One region of the Aeromonas rivuli genome, then DNA from elsewhere that is predicted to be linked to it. Evidence: predicted binding sites of a transcription regulator. Region 1 holds the regulator's gene; the other holds the start of a gene.
What was found. Region 1 encodes MetJ, which represses methionine synthesis genes. Its sites were predicted from a motif close to AGANNTCTAGANNTCT; they were not measured.
Positions count from the first base shown of each region.

Region 2: metN (methionine ABC transporter ATP-binding protein MetN) is a predicted target of MetJ. The motif match lies at 2,465-2,480, and genes of this name have one in related genera.

Region 1 covers NZ_CP079742.1:3,865,462-3,869,876, reverse strand. Annotated here, with positions in the region: gene KYK33_RS17790 (AraC family transcriptional regulator) at 1-729, opposite strand, end outside; gene KYK33_RS17785 (carboxymuconolactone decarboxylase family protein) at 843-1,382, shown strand; gene KYK33_RS17780 (DUF417 family protein) at 1,412-1,834, shown strand; gene metJ (met regulon transcriptional regulator MetJ) at 2,085-2,408, opposite strand; gene metB (cystathionine gamma-synthase) at 2,581-3,747, shown strand; gene KYK33_RS17765 (bifunctional aspartate kinase/homoserine dehydrogenase II) at 3,804-4,415, shown strand, end outside.
Region 2 covers NZ_CP079742.1:945,082-949,496, forward strand. Annotated here, with positions in the region: gene metQ (methionine ABC transporter substrate-binding lipoprotein MetQ) at 1-528, opposite strand, end outside; gene KYK33_RS04500 (methionine ABC transporter permease) at 556-1,209, opposite strand; gene metN (methionine ABC transporter ATP-binding protein MetN) at 1,287-2,330, opposite strand; gene KYK33_RS04510 (tetratricopeptide repeat protein) at 2,582-3,826, opposite strand; gene KYK33_RS04515 (energy transducer TonB) at 3,838-4,415, opposite strand, start outside.

The sequences.
Region 1 (4,415 bases):
CACCGTCGGGGCAATCAGCTTGAGGGGCTCCCCCGCCAACAGATGCTGCTGGGCCAGGGTCAGCCGCCACTCGGTCAGATAGAGCAGTGGCGTCTTGCCTATCAGCTGATGGAAGTGGGCGGCGAAGCGGGCGCGGGACATGCCCGCCAGCGCAGCCAGCCCTTGCAGCGTCCAGGGATGCTCGGGTTGTTGCTGCATGGCGATGATCGCCTTGCCCAGCCTCGGATCGGCCAGCCCCGCCAGCACGCCCCCCCGGTAGAGCCCGGCATCGAGCACATGGCGCAACACCAGGATGAGCAGCAGATCCAGCAAGCGATCCATCGCCTGACTCTGGCCATAGCCGGGTTGAGCCGCCTCCTGAAACAGCAGCTCCAACACGGGAGCCAGGCCGGGGGCGCTGGCCAGGGGAATGATCAGGCGGCTCGGTAGTGCCGCAACCAGGGGGTTGCTGTGGGTGCGGCCGAAGCGGACGTTGGCGCAGACCAGATCGCAGTCGAGCCGACTCTGCATGCGGTGACCGCAGCTCGCTGGAAACAGGATCAGGGTCGGCTCATCCAGGGTGACACTAGCCTCCCCGTCACTGCTCAGTCTGAGGGTGCCCGCGCGAAGCAGGTGCAGGTGGCCACCAGGGTCCGAGCCCTGATAATCGACCCGACCACACAGGCTGCCTGCGTAGAAGAGCCGGGCCCGGGGCGCGTATTGATGAAGCAGTACCGACAAGGAATCCATGATTGATACGATAGGTGACTATTTTTGGACTGTTGGTGATAAATCGTATCATGCTTTTTGAAATACTCCCTCTCGTTGACCAGCCAATCCATTAACACGAGAGGACAATGTCCATGGTACGTATCCATCCCCTGACCATAGCCCAGGCCAAACCCGCCGCCGCAACGACCCTCACCGCCATCAAGGGCAAACTCGGCATGGTGCCGAACCTGTTTTCCACCCTGGCCAACTCCCCCACGGTGTTCAAGGCCTATCTGGCCTTTGCCGAGACCCTGGGCCAAGGGCGACTCAGTGTCCGCCAACGGGAGCTGCTGGCACTGGCCATCGGCCAGGAAAATGCCTGCCAATACTGCCTGAGCGCCCATGTGCTGGGCGCCAACAAGGCCGGTTTTTCCCCGGTGCAGATCCGTCAAGCCCGTCTGGGGGAGGCGGAGGATCCGCTGGATCAGGGGCTGATCTCGCTGGCAATCCAGCTGGTTCGTCAGCGGGGCGTCATCGATGATGGCCAGCTGACCGCGGCCAGAGCCGCCGGGGTGGACGATGAACTGCTCATCGAAGTGTTGGGACAGGTCGCCCTCAACACCTTCACCAACTACAGCAACCATGTGGCGGGTACCGAGATCGACTTCCCCCTGGTTGAGGTGCAGCCATGAGGGACGGCTGGTTGGCACGGGCCAAGCCCGTGACCCGGGAAGAGAGCGGTTATCTGGTGGGATTGGCGGGGGTGCTGCTCATCCTCGTCTGGCTCGGGATATTCAAGTTCACTCCCACCGAGGCGGAGGCGATAAGGCCGCTGGTAGCGAGCCATCCACTGATGAGCTGGCTCTATGGCATCTGGTCGGTGCAGGGGGTCTCCAATCTGGTGGGGATCGCCGAGTTGGTGGTCGCCCTGGCCCTGCTGCTCTCCCTGCGCTATCGCCTGGCGGGTGTTTACGGCGGTTTGGGCGCCTGCATCATCTTCCTGATGACGTTGAGCTTTATCTTTACCCTGCCCGGCGCCTGGCGTTGGGTGGATGGCATGCCGATAGTCGATTTCTTCCTGCTCAAGGATCTGGTGCTGCTAGGGGTCTCGCTGACCGTGATCAACCGTAGCCGGGCCTTGTAATTTCAAGCTTTCAGCTACTGTTTGCGCCTCAGGATGAGGCGCTTTCTTATGGTTGTCGCCAGCGCCTGGCAATAAAAAAACGCGGCCTGAGAGCCGCGTTTTCGTGAGCCGTTGAGTGAAAACTCACTCGGCGTCGTAATCTTCAATCTCTTTGCCGAGCGCTGCCATGACCGAGAGCCGCGGGCTTCGATATCCAGACAACAAAAACGCGGCCTGAGAGCCGCGTTTTCGTGAGCCTTCGAGTGAAAACTCACTCGGCATCGTAATCTTCAATCTCTTTGCCGAGCGCTTCCATGATGGCTCGGGCTTCAGCCGGAACGCTGTCCGGGTGATCCTTGCGCAAATCGTCGTCGCCGGGCAGTGGCTGGCCGGTGAACGCATGGAGAAAGGCCTCGCAGAGCAGTTCGCTGTTTGTCGCATGGCGCAGGTTGTTCACCTGGCGACGGGTGCGCTCATCGGTCAACACTTTCAACACCTTGAGCGGGATCGAGACGGTAATCTTCTTGACCTGTTCACTCTTCTTACCGTGTTCCGCATAAGGGCTGACGTAGTCGCCGTTCCACTCTGTACCCATGATTCACCTGTTCTCATTTGGCCTTGAGCGCGGATTTTAACCCTTAAGGAAATCAATGGCAATCCAACAGCAAAGCCATTTAGACGTCTAGAAGTGTTGACGGCTTTATTGGGGTGGCGTAATGTCTTGTGCAATGGCGAGGATGGACTCGCACAAGGATGAGGAGAGAGAGATGACCCATAAGGCAACCCTGACGGTACGCACCGGCATAGAGACAGATACTCAGCATGGTGCCGTAGTGCCGCCCATCTATCTCTCCAGCAACTACACCTTTGCCGACTTCGGCGTGCCCCGTCAATACGATTATGCCCGCTCCGGCAACCCGACCCGTGGCAATCTGGCGGACGCGCTGGCGGCCCTGGAAGGGGGAGCGGGCGCCGTGGTGACCGGCACCGGCATGGGGGCCATCCATTTGGTGACCCAGGCCCTGTTGCAGGTGGGGGATCTGCTGATTGCCCCCCATGATTGCTACGGCGGTACCTGGCGCCTGTTTGAATTCCTGGCCGCAAAGGGCAACTACAGGGTCAAGTTCGTCGATCAGGGGAATGAGCAGGCCCTGGCCGCCGCCCTGGCCGAGGGGCCCAAGCTGGTCTGGGTCGAGACCCCCTCCAACCCGCTGTTGCGGGTAGTGGATGTGGCCGCCATCTGTGATGCCTCCCATGCCGTGGGCGCTCTGGTCGCGGTCGATAACACCTTCCTCTCTCCGCTGCTGCAACAGCCCCTGGCCCTCGGCGCCGATCTGGTGGTGCACTCCACCACCAAGTACATCAATGGTCACTCGGACGTGGTGGGGGGGGTGGCCATCGCCAAGGAGCAGGCGCTGGCCGATAGCCTGCTGTGGTGGGCCAACTGCCTGGGGCTGACCAGTGGCGCCTTCGATTCCTATTTGACCCTGCGCGGCCTGCGTACCCTGGGGCCCCGTCTGCGCACCCATCAGGAGAATACCCAGAGCATTCTGGCCTTCCTGCAGACCCAGCCCCTGGTGAAAACCATTTATCACCCCAGTCTGCCGACTCACCCCGGCCACGAGATAGCGCTGCGCCAGCAGTCCGGCTTCGGTGCCATGCTGAGCTTCGAGCTCGATTGCGACGAGGCGGGTCTGCGCGCCTTCCTCGGCGCCCTCAACTACTTCTCGGTGGCCGAGTCTTTAGGGGGGGTGGAGAGCCTGGTGGCCCACCCGGCCAGCATGACCCACAGGGCCATGAGCGCCGAGGCGCAGCAGGCGGCGGGGATCAGCCCCCAATTACTGCGGATCTCGGTCGGCATAGAACACGGCGAGGATCTGGTCGCGGATCTGGCCCAGGCCCTGGCGGTCGCCGGGCAGGTGGCCGCGCAATGAGTCAGAGCAGTCAAGCCGCCGTCCTCGGTGGCCAAGCCACAACGGGTAGCACCAAGATGAGTGAAATGGTCAAGGAGGCCGAGGTGACGGTCAACGTTAAGCATCGGCAAGTACACAAGTTCGGTGGCAGCAGCCTGGCGGATCCCGTCTGTTATCGCCGGGTCGCGGCCATCGTCGAGCAACAGGGCAACGGCAGCGAACTGATTGTGGTCTCGGCCGCGGGCAAGACCACCAACCGGCTGATCCAGCTGGTGGAGCTGGCCGAGGCGGGGGACGAGGCGGCCGGTGAGGCGCTCAACGCCCTGCGTGCCTATCAGCAAGGGTTGATCGACGGCCTGCTGGAAGGGGATTTGCACCAGAGCCTGACCGCTCAGCTCAACGGCGATATCAGCAGTCTGGGCCTGATCCTGGAGGGGCAGTTCGATCGCTTCGAGCGCAACGGCCTGCTCGCCTTCGGGGAAGTCTGGTCGGCGCGCCTCCTGGCCGCCTTGCTCAGCAGCCGTGGCGAACCCGCCATCTGGCTCGATGCCCGCAGCTTCCTGCGCGCAGAGGATGGCGCCCTGGTCAAGGTGGACGAGGTGCTCTCCCGTGAGCTGCTCAAGGCGCGGCTCGCCGAGCATGCGGGCCGCATCGTGGTGACAGGTTTTATCGCCGCCGACATGGAGGGG
Region 2 (4,415 bases), 1.4 Mb from region 1:
AATCTTGAAGTTGCGTGGATTGGCCGTGATGTCCAGCACAGTCGCTTCCAGACCGGCGCCCTCTTTCAGAGTCAGCAGACCCTGTTTCTCCAGCAGGGTCAGGGAGCGGCCCAGGTTGGTCGGATCGTTCGGGACGGCAATCTGGTCGCCATCTTTCAGTTCGCTCAGGGCTTTGATCTTCTTGGAGTAACCGGCAATCGGGTAGACGAAGGTGTTGCCGACCGGCACCAGCTTGAAGCCGCGATCACGGATCTGGGCATCCAGGTAAGGCTTGTGCTGGAAGGCGTTGATGTCGATGCTGCCATCGTTCAGGGCCACGTTGGGGGTGACATAGTCGGAGAAGGTCACCACTTCGACGTTCAGACCATATTTTTCCTTGGCAATCTTGGCGGCAGTCTCGATAAGTTCGGTCTCGGGACCGGCGATGGCGCCCACTTTCAGGGTCTGGCTCTCTTCTTTCTGGCCGCAAGCGGTCAGTACCAGGCCAGCCAGCAGGGCCGCCGCGATGGATTTAATGCCTAATTTCATAAAAACCTCCTGTTTAGAAATCGATGCTCAGCGATGATCGCATTGCTTGACCAGACGCTCACCTGCGCTCTGGATGAGTTGAACCAGTACCACCAGAATGGCCACGGTGACCAGCATGACGGTTGGGTCGAAACGCTGATAGCCGTAACGGATCCCCACATCACCCAGACCGCCCCCCCCGATGGCACCGGCCATGGCGGAGTAGTTCACGAGTGTGACGAGGGTGATGATGACGCTGTTGAGGATGCCGGGCAGGGCCTCGGGCAGCAACACCTTGGTGATGATTTGCAGCGGCTTGGCGCCCATGGCCTTGGCGGCCTCGAGCAGGCCATCCGGCACTTCCATCAGGGCCCCTTCCACCAGGCGGGCGATGAAGGGCACGGCGCCTATGGTCAGCGGCACTATGGCCGCTATGGTGCCGATACTGGTGCCGACGATGAGTCGGGTCAGCGGTATGATGGCGACCAGCAGTATGATGAAGGGCACGGAGCGACCTATGTTGACCACGATGCCAAGCAGGCGGTTCAACAGCGGGTTGGCCAGGATCTGACCCGGTTTGGTCACATAGAGAGCGACGCCCAGGGGCAGGCCGAGCAGGCAACCGAACAGGGCCGAGGCTGACACCATGACAAGGGTGTCGCCCAGCGCCGTGATGAGCAGATTAATCATGGCGTCGGACATAACCCATTACCTCCAGCTGAATGCGAATGTTGATCAAGGCGTACGTCTGATTGGCCCCAGGAGCCGTGAACAGCGGGCTAGTCATGGCGTCGGACATAACCCATTACCTCCAGCTGTATATGGTTGTCGATGAAAAACTGTTGGGTGGCCGCGCACTGGGCCTCGTCCCCAAATACCTCGGCCAGCAGGAAGCCGAACTTGACGCCCCCGGCGTATTCGATGTCCGCCGCCAGGATGCTGATGTCGACATTGAAACGGCGACTCACCTCGGAGATGAGCGGGCTGTCGACGCTGGCACCGGTGAAACCGAGCTTGAACAGCGGATAGCTGTCGGCAACCCGGGTCGGGGTCATGCGGTCCTGGTACTCCTGAGGCACATCTAGGTGGATGGTGGAGTGGATAAAATCGCGGGCCAGCTGGGTCTTGGCGTTGCTGAAGAACCAGGCGACCTCGCCCTGCTCAATCAGACTGCCGTCACTGATGATGGCGACCTCGTCGCAGATGCCTTTCACCACATCCATCTCATGGGTGATGAGCAATATGGTCAGTCCCAGCTTGACGTTGATCTCTTTGAGCAGGGTCAGGATGGAGCGGGTGGTCTGGGGATCCAGGGCCGAGGTGGCCTCATCGCACAGCAATACCTTGGGGGCAGGTGCCAGGGCACGGGCGATGGCGACTCGCTGTTTCTGACCGCCGGAGAGCTCGGACGGATAGGCATGGGCGCGCGCCTCCAGGCCAACCAGGGCCAGCAGCTCATCGACCCGGCCCTTGATGCGGGCCTTGTCCCAACCGGCCAGTTCCAGGGGGAAGGAGACATTGGCAAAGACGGTGCGCGAAGAGAGCAGGTTGAAGTGCTGGAAAATCATGCCGATCTGACGGCGTGCCAGGGTCAGCTCGGCTTCGCCGAGGGCGGTCAAGTCCTGATCATCGACCACGACCTGGCCACTGGTGGGGCGCTCGAGCAGGTTGACGCAGCGAATGAGGGTGCTCTTGCCGGCGCCAGAGGCACCTATCACACCGAAAATCTTGCCCTGGGGTACATGCAGGCTCACGTCACGCAGGGCGTGTACGGCATCACTGCCTTTCCCGTAGACTTTGTTGAGGGCATTCAACTTGATCATGGATTCTTCCGTGCCAAAGCCTTAAAGCACAGGGCGCTACAGGCGGGTAAATTGGGCAGAGGTTACACTGGGTTTGCTCTGTCATCATGGTGGATGATGCTAAGATGTCTGGATGGCTATGTCAATGCGTGTTTCTACGTCTAGACGTCTAAAATATGGATATCCATAGTCGGATATTCCCTATAAAAAAACCGCTCCGAAGAGCGGTTCAGGTCACCTGGAACAGGTGAGAGAGGCAATTCCCTCGGGGGCTATTGGGTCTGGCTGCTGTTTGCCTCCTGGCTCTGCTCCTTGAGGAAGCTTATCCAGGGGGTGGCACGGCCGCTGACCTGGCCATTCTGGGCGGCCTGGGTAAAGGCGGTAAGCGCCTGCTGGGGTTTGTCCTGTTCGAAGTAGGCGACCCCGGTCAGGAACTTGAGGTCGGCCCGCTGCTCACCGCTGGCATTGCCCGCCGGCTTGCCCGCCAGGGCGACCAGATCCTGATAGCGCTTGCTCTGGATCATCATGCGCGCCATCTTGAGCTGCAGCTCGGCGTTGGGCGCCTGGCGGTAGGCCGTCATCATGGTATCGATGGCCGGGTTGAGCTCCTTGGCCTGATGCCAGTAGTTGGCCAGGGTCTTGAGGTTCGCCACGCTGCGCTCGACCTGACCCGCCTTCATGGCCTGCTCCAGTACGCGGGCGCCGCGATGGGGAATGCCGGCGAAGGCGAGGTAGTTGGCCAGGCGCAGCAACTCGGCCTGCTCGGTCAACATGCCAAGCCGATAGGCGCTCTCCAGGGCGGACAGCGCCTTGGCATCATTACCCGCCTGCATATACATGGCCGAGAGCTGGGTCCAGTACTTCTTCTTCTCCGGGAACATGCCGACCAGGGTAGTCAATACCTCGGTGGCTGGCTTGTACTGTTTCAGCTCGTAGTGGGCCCCCATCTTGAGCAGATACCAGGATTCCGGCGCCTTGCCCGCCGACAGCTTGATGGCACTGTCCACTGCCGGTATGGCGTCCCGATACTGCTTGAGCTGGACATGGGCATTGGCCAGGGTGATGTAGGCATGGGGGGTTGGCTTGTCATCCTTGCCAAGGTTGGCAAACCACTCCTTCATGGTCGTCACGGACCCCTTGAAATTGCCATCGGCCATATAAAGCTGGGCCAGGTTGTAACGCACCTGCTGGGCCACGGGTTGGGGGAGACCGCCGGTCGCAATGGCATCGGCGAAGTATTTGGTCGCCTTGCTGTATTGATCCTGCTGGGCCGCCACGAAGCCCAGGGTTTGCAGTATCACCCCCTTGTCATAGACCTTCTCGCCAGCCCCTGACAGGGCTTCCTGCAGCTTGGCATTGGCCTCGCCATATTTCTTGGCGGCAATCAGCTCCTGAGCCTTGTTGACCGCGCGGTAGGCGCGGTCAGAGAGGGAGGGTTGTTCGGCGGCCCAGCTGGCTGTGCTCATCAACACGGCCAGGGCGACCGGGGCCAAGATCCCCTTGTGTAATTTGTTCATCGCCACCTTCCTTAGTTGACCGCGAATTCGATCTCTTGCTGCATGCGACTCGCCTGCGGCTTGCCATCGACCATGGCCGGTTTGAATGTCCACTTGGCCACGGTTTTACGGGCCTCTTTGCCGAGGTCGTAGCTGCGGGGCTGCTCCTTGACGACCCGGACATTGCTGACGGTGCCCCGTTCGGTAACGGTAAACTCCAGCAGCACCTTGCCCGATGCCAGGCCCGCCAAGGCGGCCTTGCGTGGCATCATGGGTTCGAAGGTTGCCAGTGGTATGGCACCGTTATTGCCGCCCAGACCACCCCCACCGCCACCGGTGCTGTAGGCGCCGAGGGCATTGCCCCCGGCGATGTTGACCGGCAAGTCCAGCTTGGGCATGTCCATGGCCATGGTCTGCATCTGCGGCTTGTCCGGGCTCGACACTTCCATCTCGGGAGGAGGTGGCGGGCGCTTGGGCGGCGGCGGTTTGGGCAGTTCTCTCTGTTTCTCTTGCAGCGTCTCCTGGGGCTTGAGGCGGACAAAATCGACCATGCTGACGTCGTCTTGTTCCAACAGCTCCCGGCGATCCTGGTTAACCAGCTTGTCCATTC